3 regions of the Mesorhizobium sp. CA12 genome follow, and region 3 is predicted to be linked to each of the others. Evidence: riboswitches for the same ligand, from Rfam matches in the RefSeq annotation. Region 3 holds a riboswitch; each other region holds the start of a gene.
What was found. Region 3 has a riboswitch for cobalamin ahead of LB520_RS00875 (DUF1636 family protein). Riboswitches for the same ligand answer to the same signal wherever they lie in the genome.
Positions count from the first base shown of each region.

Region 1 (4,244 bases), on a different contig from region 3:
GAAAAAATGCCCGGCGCTGAGGCTAAATGAAGATGGAAAAGCTATGATAGCTGTTCCTGTCCTCTTGTACGATGGGATAGACAAACACCTGACGCCCAAGTCCTCTAAGTTCAAGAAGGCTATACGTACCTATGAAAGAGCATTTGCTATAGCGGCTCAGAGAGGGAGCAATTGCCAGGCTGAGAAGGCCAGATACCCACACCTCTACCGGTAGAACGTGATGAGCAGAATCTTTGGTGTTGCCGTTCTTTCCGCCTGCCTGATCTGCCCTCCCGTGACATGTGTGGCCTCCCAAGGGTCTAATTTACGTCCAGAAGAACAGAATGCTGAATGCACGCCCCTCCAGGAAGCGAATGAGCGGATCATTAAGCTTCCGCTTATTCAGATGACATCCCGGTTCCATAGATTTGGTGACCATGCCCAGTTTGTTCATCGGGAACTGATCTACACCGCCGACATGGAGTATTCACGAGACAAACCCTACGGACGGTGGATCGCAAAGAGAATCCCCCCGAAGCAAGCCGTGCCGAAAAACGAAGATGGGTCACTGATTAACAGTAATTGTCATCGCCTCTACAACGCCACGATAGGCAGAGTCCAGACAATTGTCTTTCAATTTGACAAGACGCTCAAAAGCGACGGGCAGTGGTATCGCTGTAACATTTGGGTTGAATCACCGAATTATAGACCGCTAAAGGCAATTTGTGAGGGGCCCTTTGAGTGGACGAGACGCTGGTTCTATCAGTCCGATATAAAATTGCCCGATGTTAAACCGGACTTTTAGCCTTCGGATCGGCGCCGCCTCACCGTCGCGTCGACCGTTTCCCTGACCGTCTGCTGGCTGCGTATCGTGCCGTTCGCGCGCGGGGGCTAATAGTCCCCGACTGTTCAGCCGGCGACAGTGATGCCGCTCGCGCGCAGCACCCAGCGGCGGCCGTCGCTGCGGAACTCGGTGAGCGACAGCGGCTCGATGTCGATCTTCCAGACTGAGGAAAGCGGCGCGCCGAGCACATGCGCCATGGCGGCGCGGATCGGCACGGCATGCGTTACCGTGACGATGTGACCGCTTTCGCCGGCCAGCCGCTCCATCAGCGCAGCACCCCGCCGGGCGACGTCGGCGAGCGATTCACCCCCATGGGGCGCCGCGTCTGCGTCGGCGAACCAGGCCGCCATGCCTTCCGGATCCTCGGCCTGCACCTCCTCGAAACTTTTGCCGGCCCAGTGTGCGAAATCCTGCTCGGCAAGCAGCGGCTCGATCGCCGCGTCAAGGCCGAGCGCCTCGGCCGTCCGCCGCGCGGCCAGCGCCGGGCTTGTCCAGACACGGTCGGCGCGACGCAGCGAAGCGGCCAGCGCGCCGGCGCGATCGAGGGCGCGCGGCTCCGGCGGCTCATCGTTCGGAAAGCGGCCCTTGCGCATGCCGGCCGTCGCTCCGCTTGCGATCATCGTCAGGCGGACAAGCATGAAAAACTCCGTGCCCCAGCGAAAAACAGGCCTCACGAAGTCGTGCCGCCATTACATGTCGTTGACAGGCGAACGAAGTACTGACAAGTGTCTTAATGCTATACGGGATTGGAAGCCGGTGCGAGTCCGGCACGGTCGCGCCACTGTGATCGGCACCAGCCGAAAGTCAGGCCTTATTCCGCAGCACTCGATCAACGGGACGCAGTATCCCAAGGGAGGTCAATATGTCCGACACCACCTTCGCCCCCAGCTACGGCCCGGTTGCGATTCCGGTCCGCGAGCTTCTGCCCTGGGCCGTCCTCGGCGGGCTGCTTTTGATGCTGGCGATCTATTTCGTCGGCGCGGAAGAAGGCGCGACCTCGCTGATCCGCGGCACCTATGTGCACGAGTTCGTGCATGACGGCCGCCACCTGCTCGGCTTCCCCTGCCACTAAAGCGGTTCAGCATCGCTGAACCCGCTTTCGATTCTGATCCAACGCAATTCCGGACGGAAAACCGCTGCGCACTTTTCCTGGAATTGCTTGGTTGGCTTAACGCAATTCCGGACGGAAAACCGCTACGCACTTTTCCTGGAATTGCTTGGAGGGATTGGTGACATGGTTGGAAAACTTTTGCTGCGCGGCATGCTTGTCGGGCTGGTCGCCGGGATTCTGGCGTTCGCCTTCGCCCGCGTCTATGGCGAGCCGCAGGTCGACAAGGCGATCGCCTTCGAGGAACAGCAGGCCCAGGCCGCCGGCGGGGCGCCGGAGCCCGAGATGGTCAGCCGCACCACGCAAGCCGGCATCGGCCTGGCAACCGGCGTGCTGATCTATGGCGCCGCGCTTGGCGGGCTGTTCTCGCTGGTCTTCGCCTACGCCTATGGCCGGCTGGGCTCGCTCGGACCGCGCGGCACCTCGGCGCTGATCGCGGCGCTCGGCTTCCTGGCCGTGATCGTGGTGCCCGGCCTCAAATACCCGGCCAGCCCGCCGGCGGTGGGCAACGCCGAGACCATCGGCTACCGCACCGAGTTGTTCTTCATCATGATCGTCGTCTCGATCGCGGCTATGATAGCGGCGGTCGGCCTGGCGCAGCGGCTGTGGAACCGGCTCGGCGCCTGGAACGCCTCGATCGTCGCGGGCCTCGCCTTCCTCGTCGTCTTCGCTTTGGTGAAGGCGGCGCTGCCCGACATCAACGAGGTGCCGGAGAACTTCTCGGCGACGGTGCTGTGGCAATTCCGCGTCGCCTCGCTCGGCATCCAGCTGGTGCTGTGGACCGTCGTCGGGCTCGGCTTCGGCGCGGTTGCCGAACGCGTGGTCGCGGTGCGCGACCAGCGCGGCCCGGCACGCCGCTTCGCCTGAAATCCGATGCGTTGGCCGCCACGGTTCTGCGCCCTGGCGGCCAACGCGGCTCAACGGTCGGTACGACCGCAGAGCCAGTTTGGTCTTTCGTTTTCTCGCAATTCCGGACGGAAAACCGCCGCACACGTTTCCTGGAATTGCTCGGTTGCGGCGCTGCTCGCATTTCTGGCCGCCACATCCGCGCAAGCGCATGGCGGATCCTCGGCCCCGCCCCCTCCCGGCATCCAGATCCCCAGCCTGACCCACGGCCAGATGGCCGTCATCGCGCGCTATCGCGGCGAGATCCTCGACCTCGCCCAGCGCCAGACCGCGACCGACCCGACCTTCCGGCGGCTCTACAATCACGGCAATCTGCAATTCACCTATTGCCTCTGGGGCCTGATGCCGGGCAGCCTCGGCGACGAGGAAAGCCCGTTCAACGAATGCAGCCACGCCTATCTCGCCACCGCCAAGGCGCTGCTCGCCCATATGGCGATGATGCCCGCGGCCGGGCGCGAGGCGAAGGCGCTGATCTCGGACATCGATGCCGAGATGGTGCGTAGCGGCGCGTCGTGGATCCTGTGCCAGTATAGCGGCGAGGCCTTCAGCACCGGCGCGGTCGTCGAGCCCAGATGGCGCGACATCTTCTTCCACTTGCCGAGCCTTGCGGTGATCCTCGCCATGGTGGCGGCGTTCGGCGCCGCCGCATGGTCGATTTTCCGTTCACCCGCTCCGCGAGCCGGCGCTGCTTAGAACGGTTCAGCGTTTCACGGAATCACCGAACCGCTCCCGGTCTTGCGTGCGATCGTTTTCAGGAAAGCCTGAACGCGCAACCATGTCAGCTCGGCTGCGGACGCATCGTAATCCGGCAGCGCTTGATCGGTGTAGAAATGGCCGATCCCCGGATAGGTGAAAATTTCTGCCCTGACGTGGCAGCGCTTCGCCGACGCCGACCAGTCGGCAACTTGTTCTGGCTGAGCAAATGCATCTGGGTCGGCGACGTGGACCGCGACCGGGACGTGTCGGCGAACATTGCTGGGAATATCAGCAAGGCCATGCAGCAGCACAATGCCGGCGGCAGCGACTCGTTCTGACCAAACGGCACTGATCACGCCAGCTCCCATGGAATGGCCAGCGAGCACCGCGTCTGGAGAAGTCTGGAGGAGCGCCACCCTGGCGCGGTCGCAGATGGTTTCCCACCCAACATGGCTCATCAAGTCAAGCCCGTCGTCGACCGATGCCGCAGTCAGCCCTGCGTAGAGGTCCGGCGTCACAACATCGTACCCCGTGTTTCGCATGCGCTCAGCAGCTTGATGCTCCACCGCCCGAAGGCCCAGCGCCGAGTGAAAGAGTACAATAGCAGCCATCCGCTTTCCCTTCGGCGTCGCCTGGCCGATCGCGTTGAGCTCGGGCAATGATCGTCTTTTATCCGGCTTATCGAATCCCCACCACCAGCCATGCCCTTTC
Region 1 covers NZ_JAIUHT010000010.1:183,229-187,472, reverse strand. The annotation lists gene LB520_RS18400 (hypothetical protein) at 1-214, shown strand, start outside; gene LB520_RS18395 (histidine phosphatase family protein) at 889-1,461, opposite strand; adenosylcobalamin (AdoCbl) riboswitch at 1,545-1,694, shown strand; gene LB520_RS18390 (CbtB domain-containing protein) at 1,686-1,895, shown strand; gene LB520_RS18385 (CbtA family protein) at 2,058-2,798, shown strand; gene LB520_RS18380 (hypothetical protein) at 3,051-3,530, shown strand; gene LB520_RS18375 (dienelactone hydrolase family protein) at 3,545-4,192, opposite strand.
Region 1: another riboswitch for cobalamin. It lies ahead of LB520_RS18390 (CbtB domain-containing protein); the one in region 3 lies ahead of LB520_RS00875 (DUF1636 family protein).

Region 2 (4,244 bases), on a different contig from region 3:
TCTGACCAGGCTGCAGGAAGAGGGCGAGGTCGTTCCGGAGCTTGATCCCGAGACGACCTCACGGCTGATCAATGGCGCCAGCAGCCAGGCCGCGCAGCGCATCGCCAATTCGACGGACCCCGAGGCGACCTCGAAAAAAGCGATCGCGGCCTTCAAGCAGTTGCTCGAAGGCTTGCGCAAGAAGCCTTGACGGCACGCTCGGGTAACCGAGCCACCGGCTTGTGCACCGGTTTCGGGCCGGCGCAACCCTGCCGCGATTGACAATCGCCGGGGCAAGCGCATCCTCCTCCGCCAACTCTTAGGATATGGGGAGTCGGGGCCATGTGGGACTTCAGCATTGGCCGGTCCGTGTCGATCATGATGCGGACATGGCCGTTCATCGTCTTTCGCATGATCGTCTATTTCGGCATCACGGTCGCCTACATCATGGCGACCGGTACCGGCGCTAGCGTCGGCTACGGCGTCGGCCACATCTCCACCGATCCCGACGGCCCGATGTCCTTCGCGCTGTGGGGTGGCGTGGTCGGCTTCGGGGTCGTCTCGATCGCCGTCTACTGGATCCGCGAATACATCCTCTATGTGTTGAAAGCGGGCCATATCGCCGTCATGGTGCATCTGATCGACGGCCAAGATGTCCCCGACGGCCAGGGCCAGATCGCCTACGCGAAGGAAGTGGTCACCCAGCGTTTTGCCGAGGCCAACATCCTTTTCGTCGTCGACCAGCTGGTCAAGGGCGCCATCCGAGCCATCACCGGCCTGATCGGCGGCATCGCCGCCTTCCTGCCCATTCCGGGCCTGAGCGGCATCGTCAGCTTCATCAACACGGTGATCCGCCTGTCGCTGACCTATGTCGACGAGATCATCCTCGGCTACAACATCCGCATCAATTCGAGCTCGCCTTTCGAGACGGCGCGGCAAGGCGTGGTGCTCTACGCGCAGAACGGCAAGCACATGGTCAAGAACGCCGTCTGGCTGGCGGCGATCATGTGGGGCGTGTCCTTCGTCATCTTCCTGTTGATGCTAGCGCCTGCGGCCGCCATTCTGTGGGTCATGCCGGGCCAGCTTGCCGGCTGGGCTTTCGTGCTGGCCATCGTCTTTGCCTGGGCCTTCAAGGCAGCCTTCATTGAGCCCTTCGCCATCGCCTCGCTGATGCAGGTCTATTTCGAAGCCATCGAAGGCCAGGCGCCCAATCCCGAATGGGACCGGCGGCTCGCGGAGACCTCGTCCAAATTCAGGGAACTGCGCGACAAGGCGCTGGGCTCTTTCGGCGGCGGCTCGCGTTGGGACACGCCCCGAGCGGCTTGATCAGGTCAGGGTTTCGACGGCCCGGCGCCGAGCTTTGCGATTGCCGATTTAAGCGGCGCTTCGCCGGCGCCGCGAAAAGTCTCGCTCATGACCAGTTCGGGCAGCGGCAGGCGCTTGCCCCAGCCATGCGCTTCAAGGTCCGGCTTCGGCGCGAAGGCCGAGACGCGGCCGACGCACAGATAGGCGATCGGCGTGACATGCTCCGGGATCGCGAGAAGCCGCTTCAGCGCTTCGGTCTCGATGATGCTTACCCAACCGACGCCGACACCCTCCGCCCGCGCCGCCAGCCAGAAATTCTGCACCGCGCAGACTGTGCTGTAGAGATCCATCTCCGGATTGTGCCAGCGTCCGAGAGGCGAGTCCTTCGAGCGCTGCCGGTCGCAGGTGATGCACAGGTTGAGCGCGCTTTCGCAGATGCCCTCGAGTTTCAGCTTGCGGTAGAGCGCCTGCCGTTCCGCCTCGATCGCCGGCAACTCCTGCTCGCGCGCGGCGAGGAACAGGTCGCGCACTTGTCTGCGCCGCTCGGCGTCGCGGATGACGATGAAATTCCACGGCTGCATATAGCCGACCGACGGGGCGTGATGCGCGGCGGTGATGAGCCGGGCCAGCACATTGTCATCGAGATCGTCGGGGACGAAATGGCTGCGCACGTCGCGCCTGGTGAACATGGCCCGGTAGACCGCGTCGCGTGCCAATTGGTCAAAGTCGTCGCCGCTCGCGGCGATCGCTGCTGCCGTCATCGCTTTTCCCCTTGCGACAAGCAGTCCCCCGCCTGACCAAGCGGAAAACCATGTCTGCCGGGCCGGTCTTCTGGCTCGGGATCGTCCCGCATCCGGCGCCTTCCCGTCTTCGACAGTGGCGTGTGCCGGCGCGGTCCCCCTTACAGTGTTGGGCACGCCACGGAGTTCAACCGTGTTCCCGATTCTCCCGCGTCGCGGGCACCTGGCAGCGATGCGACCTTACAGCGAAGCTTGGGCCGCGCCAATGGCGTTAGCGACACGGCAAGACGCGATTTCCCCAGCCATTCGGCCTGCCAAACATGGTCATTCGGCCGCCAGGTCCCTAGATTAGGCGCCATGGCCACCCGTCTCTATACGCACCCGATCTTCCTCGAACACCTTACGCCGCCCGGCCATCCCGAGCGGCCCGACCGCCTGCGCGCCATCGAGCGCGTGCTCGACGACGAGGCGTTTTCGGCGCTCGACCGCGTCAAGGCGCCGGAAGGCGACGAGAAAACCATCCTCTATGCGCACCCGGAGGAGTTCGTCGAGCGCGTGCGCGGGGCGATCCCTGAGAGCGGGATCGTGTCGATCGATGCCGATACCAGCGCCAGCCCGAAAAGCTGGCAGGCCGTGGTGACGGCGATCGGCGGTGCCAACGCGGCGGTGGACGACGTCTTCGAGGGCCGTGCGGCAAACGTCTTCGTCGCAGCGCGTCCGCCTGGACATCATGCCGAAAAGACCACGGCAATGGGCTTCTGCCTATTCAACACGGCGGCGATCGCCGCCCGTTACGCGCAGAAGAAGCACCAGGCCGAGCGTGTCGCCATCGTCGACTGGGACGTTCATCATGGCAATGGCACGCAAGACATCTTCTGGGACGACCCATCGGTGCTCTATTGCTCGACGCACCAGATGCCGCTTTACCCGGGCACCGGCGGGAAGAACGAGACTGGCGCCGGCAACATCGTCAACGCGCCGCTGGCGCCGCAGACCGGGAGCGATCTCTTCCGCGACGCCTTCCTGTCGCGCGTGCTGCCCTCGATCGACGCGTTCGCGCCAGACCTGATCATCATTTCCGCCGGCTTCGATGCGCACCATCGCGACCCGTTGGCCGAGATCAACCTGACCGAGGACGATTTCGATTGGGCGACCGGCCAGTTGATGGAGCGCGCCGGGCGCCACAGCTCCAACAGGCTCGTCAGCCTGCTGGAAGGCGGCTACGATCTGCAGGGACTGGCATTTTCAGTCGCCGCCCATGTCGGGCGGCTGATGAAGGGATAGGGTATGGCATTGGAAGGCAATGAGGACGTCAAGGCGATGAGCTTCGAACAGGCGCTCGACGCGCTGGAGAAGATCGTCGATGATCTTGAGCGCGGCGACGTCCCGCTCGACCAGTCGATCAAGATCTATGAGCGCGGCGAGGCGCTGAAGGCGCATTGCGACCGGCTGCTGAAAGCGGCCGAGGACAAGGTCGAGAAGATCAGGCTGTCGCGCGACGGCAAGCCGATGGGAACTGAACCGCTGGACGCCGACTGAGGTGTTGATATTCAGGTGAGGCCGGCCTGCAAATGGCAACTTCCGGTGCTCACGTACTTCAAGTACGCTCCGCTCCGGTTCTCGGAAACCACCATTTTCGGCTCGGCCTGACCTGAATCTCAACACCTCAGCGGATGATCTCAGACCGGGTAAGGGCAAAGAAAGCAGGTAAGGAGTTCAAGCCATGTGCCGCAACATCAAGACCTTGGCCAATTTCGAGCCGCCGGCGACCAATGACGAAGTGCATGACGCAGCGCTGCAATTCGTGCGCAAGCTTAGCGGCTCGACCAAGCCGTCCAAGCGCAACGAGCATGCCTTTTACCATGCCGTCGAGGCGATCGCCGCTGTCGCGCGCGAATTGATCGATTCGCTCGAAACCAATCAGGAACCGCGCAACCGCGAGGAAGAAGCTGCCAAGGCGAAGGCCAGGTCGGCGCTGCGTTTCGCCTGAGGATCCGACATGAGCTTCTTTCCGGGAAACGATCCTGAACCCGGCGATGCCTTCGCCTGCGACCAGATCGAGCTGATGGTCGTTCCGAACGCCAAGGACATCGGCGGCTTCGAGGTGCGCCGCGCTCTCCCGACGGCAAAACGCCGGCTGGTCGGGCCGTTCATCTTCTTCGACCGCATGGGCCCTGCAATCCTGCGCGCCGGCCATGCGCTCGACGTGCGTCCGCATCC
Region 2 covers NZ_JAIUHT010000006.1:107,964-112,207, forward strand. The annotation lists gene LB520_RS12415 (TetR/AcrR family transcriptional regulator) at 1-190, shown strand, start outside; gene LB520_RS12420 (hypothetical protein) at 322-1,305, shown strand; gene bluB (5,6-dimethylbenzimidazole synthase) at 1,311-2,045, opposite strand; cobalamin riboswitch at 2,088-2,266, opposite strand; gene LB520_RS12430 (histone deacetylase family protein) at 2,382-3,308, shown strand; gene LB520_RS12435 (exodeoxyribonuclease VII small subunit) at 3,312-3,563, shown strand; gene LB520_RS12440 (DUF2277 domain-containing protein) at 3,748-4,014, shown strand; gene LB520_RS12445 (pirin family protein) at 4,024-4,244, shown strand, end outside.
Region 2: another riboswitch for cobalamin. It lies ahead of bluB (5,6-dimethylbenzimidazole synthase); the one in region 3 lies ahead of LB520_RS00875 (DUF1636 family protein).

Region 3 (4,244 bases):
CAAATCGCGGCTCTGGACGCCTTATCGGAAGAAACTGGTCCGATCCGCTCCTGTTTGATTTCCTTCAGATTTTACTCCAGTTTCTCTCCTGACATATCTCCCGCCATTTGCCTGCTAGCATGACAGGAATCACCGGCTAAAAAATCCAACGGACGATCGGGGCGACACCTGATGAAGGACAAGATTTCGCTGGCCATGGCGAGGCGCGTCGCGCTCGGCGCGCAAGGGTTCAACGACCCTCGCCCCGCAGGAGTTCCGGATCGTCGGCACCTCGCCCGGGTGCTTTCGCGAACCGGCCTTCTGCAGATCGATTCCGTGAGCGCGGTGGTGCGGGCGCATTATATGCCGCTCTATTCGCGCCTCGGCCCCTACCCGCTTACGCTGCTCGACAATGCCGCAGTCACCCGCAAGCGCGCCGTGTTCGAATACTGGGCGCATGAGGCGTCGTTCCTGCCCGTGGAGACGTACCCGCTGATGCGCTGGCGCATGCAGCGCGCCGAGCAGGGCGACGAGATGTATCTCGGCCTGGCGAAATGGGGCCGTGAACGCAAGGAAATGATCGACGAGATATATAGAGAGGTCGCCGATCGCGGTCCGATCGCCGCGTCCGACATCGAAGGCCACAAGGGCAATGGCGGCTGGTGGGGCTGGAGCGAGGCCAAGCACGCTTTCGAATGGCTGTTCTGGGCCGGGCGCATCACCACCGCCTACCGCCGCGGCTTCGAACGCTATTACGACCTGCCCGAGCGCGTTTTGCCGCAGGCGGTCCTCGACCTGCCCGTACCCTCGGTCGAGGACGCGCATCGCGAATTGCTGCGCATTTCCGCCCGCGCCCATGGCATCGCCACCTATGGCGACCTGCGCGACTATTTTCGTCTCGCGCCGGGCGACACTAAGGATCGCATCGAGGAACTGGTCGATGCCGGCGAATTGCTGCCGGTGAAGGTCGAAGGTTGGGACAAGACCGCCTATCTCCACAAGGACGCCCGTTTCCCGCGCCGGATAGAGGCGCGCGCCCTGCTCGCCCCTTTCGATCCCGTCGTCTTCGAACGCACCAGGACGAAGAAACTCTTCGATTTCCGCTACCGCATCGAGATCTACACGCCGGCCGAGAAACGCCAATATGGCTACTACGTGCTGCCCTTCCTGCTCGGCGATCGGATCGTCGCCCGCGTCGATCTGAAAGCTGACCGCCCGGCCAGCATCTTGCGCGTCCACGCCGCCTACGCCGAGGCCGGCGCCCCACCCGAAACGGCCGCCCAGCTCTTCGACGAGTTGAAGCAGATGCAGGGCTGGCTCGGCCTGGAGGCGATCGAAGTGACGCCGGCCGGCGACCTCGGGCCGGCGCTGGCCGACATCGCGGTGTCGTAGCTGCGCGTTGACAGGGAGAGTGAACAAAAATAGAACATCCCAACTGTGGTTAGGATCGGTTGCGATGGTTTTCAGGCGCTCGATATGTCTGGTCTTGGCCTACCTGACCTTAGCGTCGCCATCATATGCGACAGGTGCTTACCGAGAGGAATGGGTAGAGGTCACGCGTCCAGTCATTTTCTGTGGCGGCCACATTGCACCCGGTATGCAGCCAAAAGAAGTGACGGCGCTTCTTCTGCGGTGGTTGGAGTTTGGAACGATCGACAAGCAGATCGCAGGCGCCTGTGGCTTATTGCCGGTAGGGCAGCGCTATATAATAGTTCATGAGCCGAAGTTCGACGCCAATCGCTTCGTCTTGATGTGGGAACCGGTTTGCCAGCACGGCTGTTCGTTAAGTATGGCGCCCGTGGCCTCACCGCCTCGCAAACTTGTGGGTCCATACCTCAAACCCATAAAGCCGCCAAAAGGCTGGTACTAAGCCAGTCGTTGACTCCAGCCCCCTGAACCCTCTAAATCCTGACCCAGACGGTCTTCTCCCGGCAAAGGGAGGAGCCAAGAGGGAATGCGGTGCGGGCCAACACCCAAATCCGCGGCTGTCCCCGCAACTGTAAGCGACGAGCCTCTGCCGAAAACCACTGGGATGTTCCCGGGAAGGCGGCATTCAGGGTGACGACCCGCGAGCCAGGAGACCTGCCGTCTGAGACTTTAAGTATCCGAATGCCCGGCGGGTTTTCCGGGCAAGGAGCATGGTTTTGGATCGCAACGGCAGTTTCCCGGCAAACAGTGCGGACATTCCGTCCGAGCCCGATGCTTTGGCTGGCGTCACCGTCATCGTCTGCTCATCCTGCCGCGACGAGACCGGGTCGGATGCGCATCCGCGCGCCGGCGCGCTGCTTGCCGAAGACACGCGTCGGGCTGCTTGCGGCGAAAAGATCGACATCCGTACCGTCGAATGCCTCGGCAACTGCAAGCGCCGGCTAAGCGCCGCGCTGCTGCGCGACGGCTGCTGGAGCTACGTCTTCGGCGATCTGAACACGACCAGCGGCGCCGATCTCGTCGCCGGCGCAAAGCTCTTCGCCACCTCGACCGATGGCCTCATCCCCTGGCGCGGCCGGCCCGATTCTCTCAAGCGCGGCCTGGTTGCCCGCATCCCTCCCCTCGACATGCTGAAGGACCGACCATGAACGCATCCGTTTCCCGCGTGCCCTGCACCGTCGTCACCGGCTTTCTCGGCGCCGGCAAGACGACGCTGATCCGCAACCTGCTCGAAAACGCCAAGGGCAAGCGGCTGGCGATCATCGTCAACGAGTTCGGCGATGTCGGCATCGATGGCGAGATCCTGAAGGGCTGCGGCGTCGACACCTGCCCGGAGGAAAACATCGTCGAGCTCGCCAATGGCTGCATCTGCTGCACCGTCGCCGACGATTTCGTGCCGGCGCTCGACCAGATCCTGTCCCGCACGCCGAAGGTCGACCACATCCTGATCGAGACCTCCGGTCTCGCTCTGCCGAAGCCCTTGGTGCAAGCCTTCCAGTGGCCGACCGTGAAGAGCCGCGTCACCGTCGACGGCGTCATCGCCGTGGTCGACGGCCCGGCGCTGGCCGACGGCCGCGTCGCTTCCGACATGGACGCGCTGAAGGCGCAGCGTGCCGCGGACGATTCGCTCGACCATGACGATCCGGTCGAGGAGGTGTTCGAGGACCAGATCGCCTGCGCCGACCTGATCATCCTGTCGAAGAGCGATTTGATGGATGCGGCGGGCTCTGAGCGCGCCAACGCCGTCATCGGCGAGCATGTGGCGCGCGCCGTGAAAGTCGTGCCGACGTCGCAGGGCAAGGTCGATCCCTCGGTGCTGCTCGGCCTCGGTCTCGCCGTCGAGGACGACATCGAGAACCGCAAGACCCATCACGACGACGAGCTCGACCACGAGCACGACGATTTCGATTCCTTCGTCCTCGACATCCCGTCGATCGCCAATCCCGACGAGCTGGCCAAGCGCGTCGCCCTTGCCGCCGAGCAGGAAAACGTGCTGCGCGTCAAAGGCTTCGTCGAGGTCGGCGGCAAGCCGATGCGGCTCCTGCTGCAGGCCGTCGGCCCGCGCGTCAACCACTATTACGACCGCGCCTGGACGGCTGAGGACGACCGCCGCTCGCGGCTCGTTGTCATCGGCCTCAAGGGGCTGAACCGCCCGGCGATCGAGCGTATCCTCGCCGGCTGAGGCAATCCGGACCGCGATGCACATCCTCGCCACCACATCCGCATCGCTCGACGATCTCGCCGAGCCGATCGACCTCAGGCAGACGCCTGCGGATGTGGTGGCGCTGTCCTTCACCGACAGCGACCTCGCCGGCCTGGCCGCCGCCTGGAAGGCGGATGCGGAGCGGCTGCCGTCGATGCGGCTTGCGGCGCTGCGCGACCTTCGCCACCCGATGTCGGTGGACCTGTGGATCGACAGCGTCGCCCGCCACGCCAGGGTCATCCTCGTCCGCATCCTCGGCGGCTATGACTGGTGGCGCTACGGCTGTGACCAGCTCGCCGCGGTGGCGCGCGAACGCGGCATCAAGCTGGCATTGCTGCCCGGCGAAAGCCATGACGAAGACCTGCGGCTGGTCGAAGGCTCGACCCTGCCGCGCGCCGAATTGGACGCCCTGCTCGGCTATTTCCGCGAAGGCGGCCCGGCCAATATGAGCGCGCTGGTGCAAAGGCTGGCGAGGCTTGCCGGGTCGGATGCGGCCGTAGCCGAACCGGTCAGCGTGCCAAAGGCGGGGTATTATCAGCCGGGAGTTGGTGTCGTCGAGAAGCTGAACCTTTTAGAGGCGGAACTCGACGTCGACAATTTCGCCGTCATCCCCATCCTCTTCTACCGCTCGATG
Region 3 covers NZ_JAIUHT010000001.1:185,531-189,774, reverse strand. The annotation lists gene LB520_RS00880 (winged helix-turn-helix domain-containing protein) at 172-1,371, shown strand; cobalamin riboswitch at 1,881-2,084, shown strand; gene LB520_RS00875 (DUF1636 family protein) at 2,124-2,555, shown strand; gene cobW (cobalamin biosynthesis protein CobW) at 2,552-3,589, shown strand; gene cobN (cobaltochelatase subunit CobN) at 3,606-4,244, shown strand, end outside.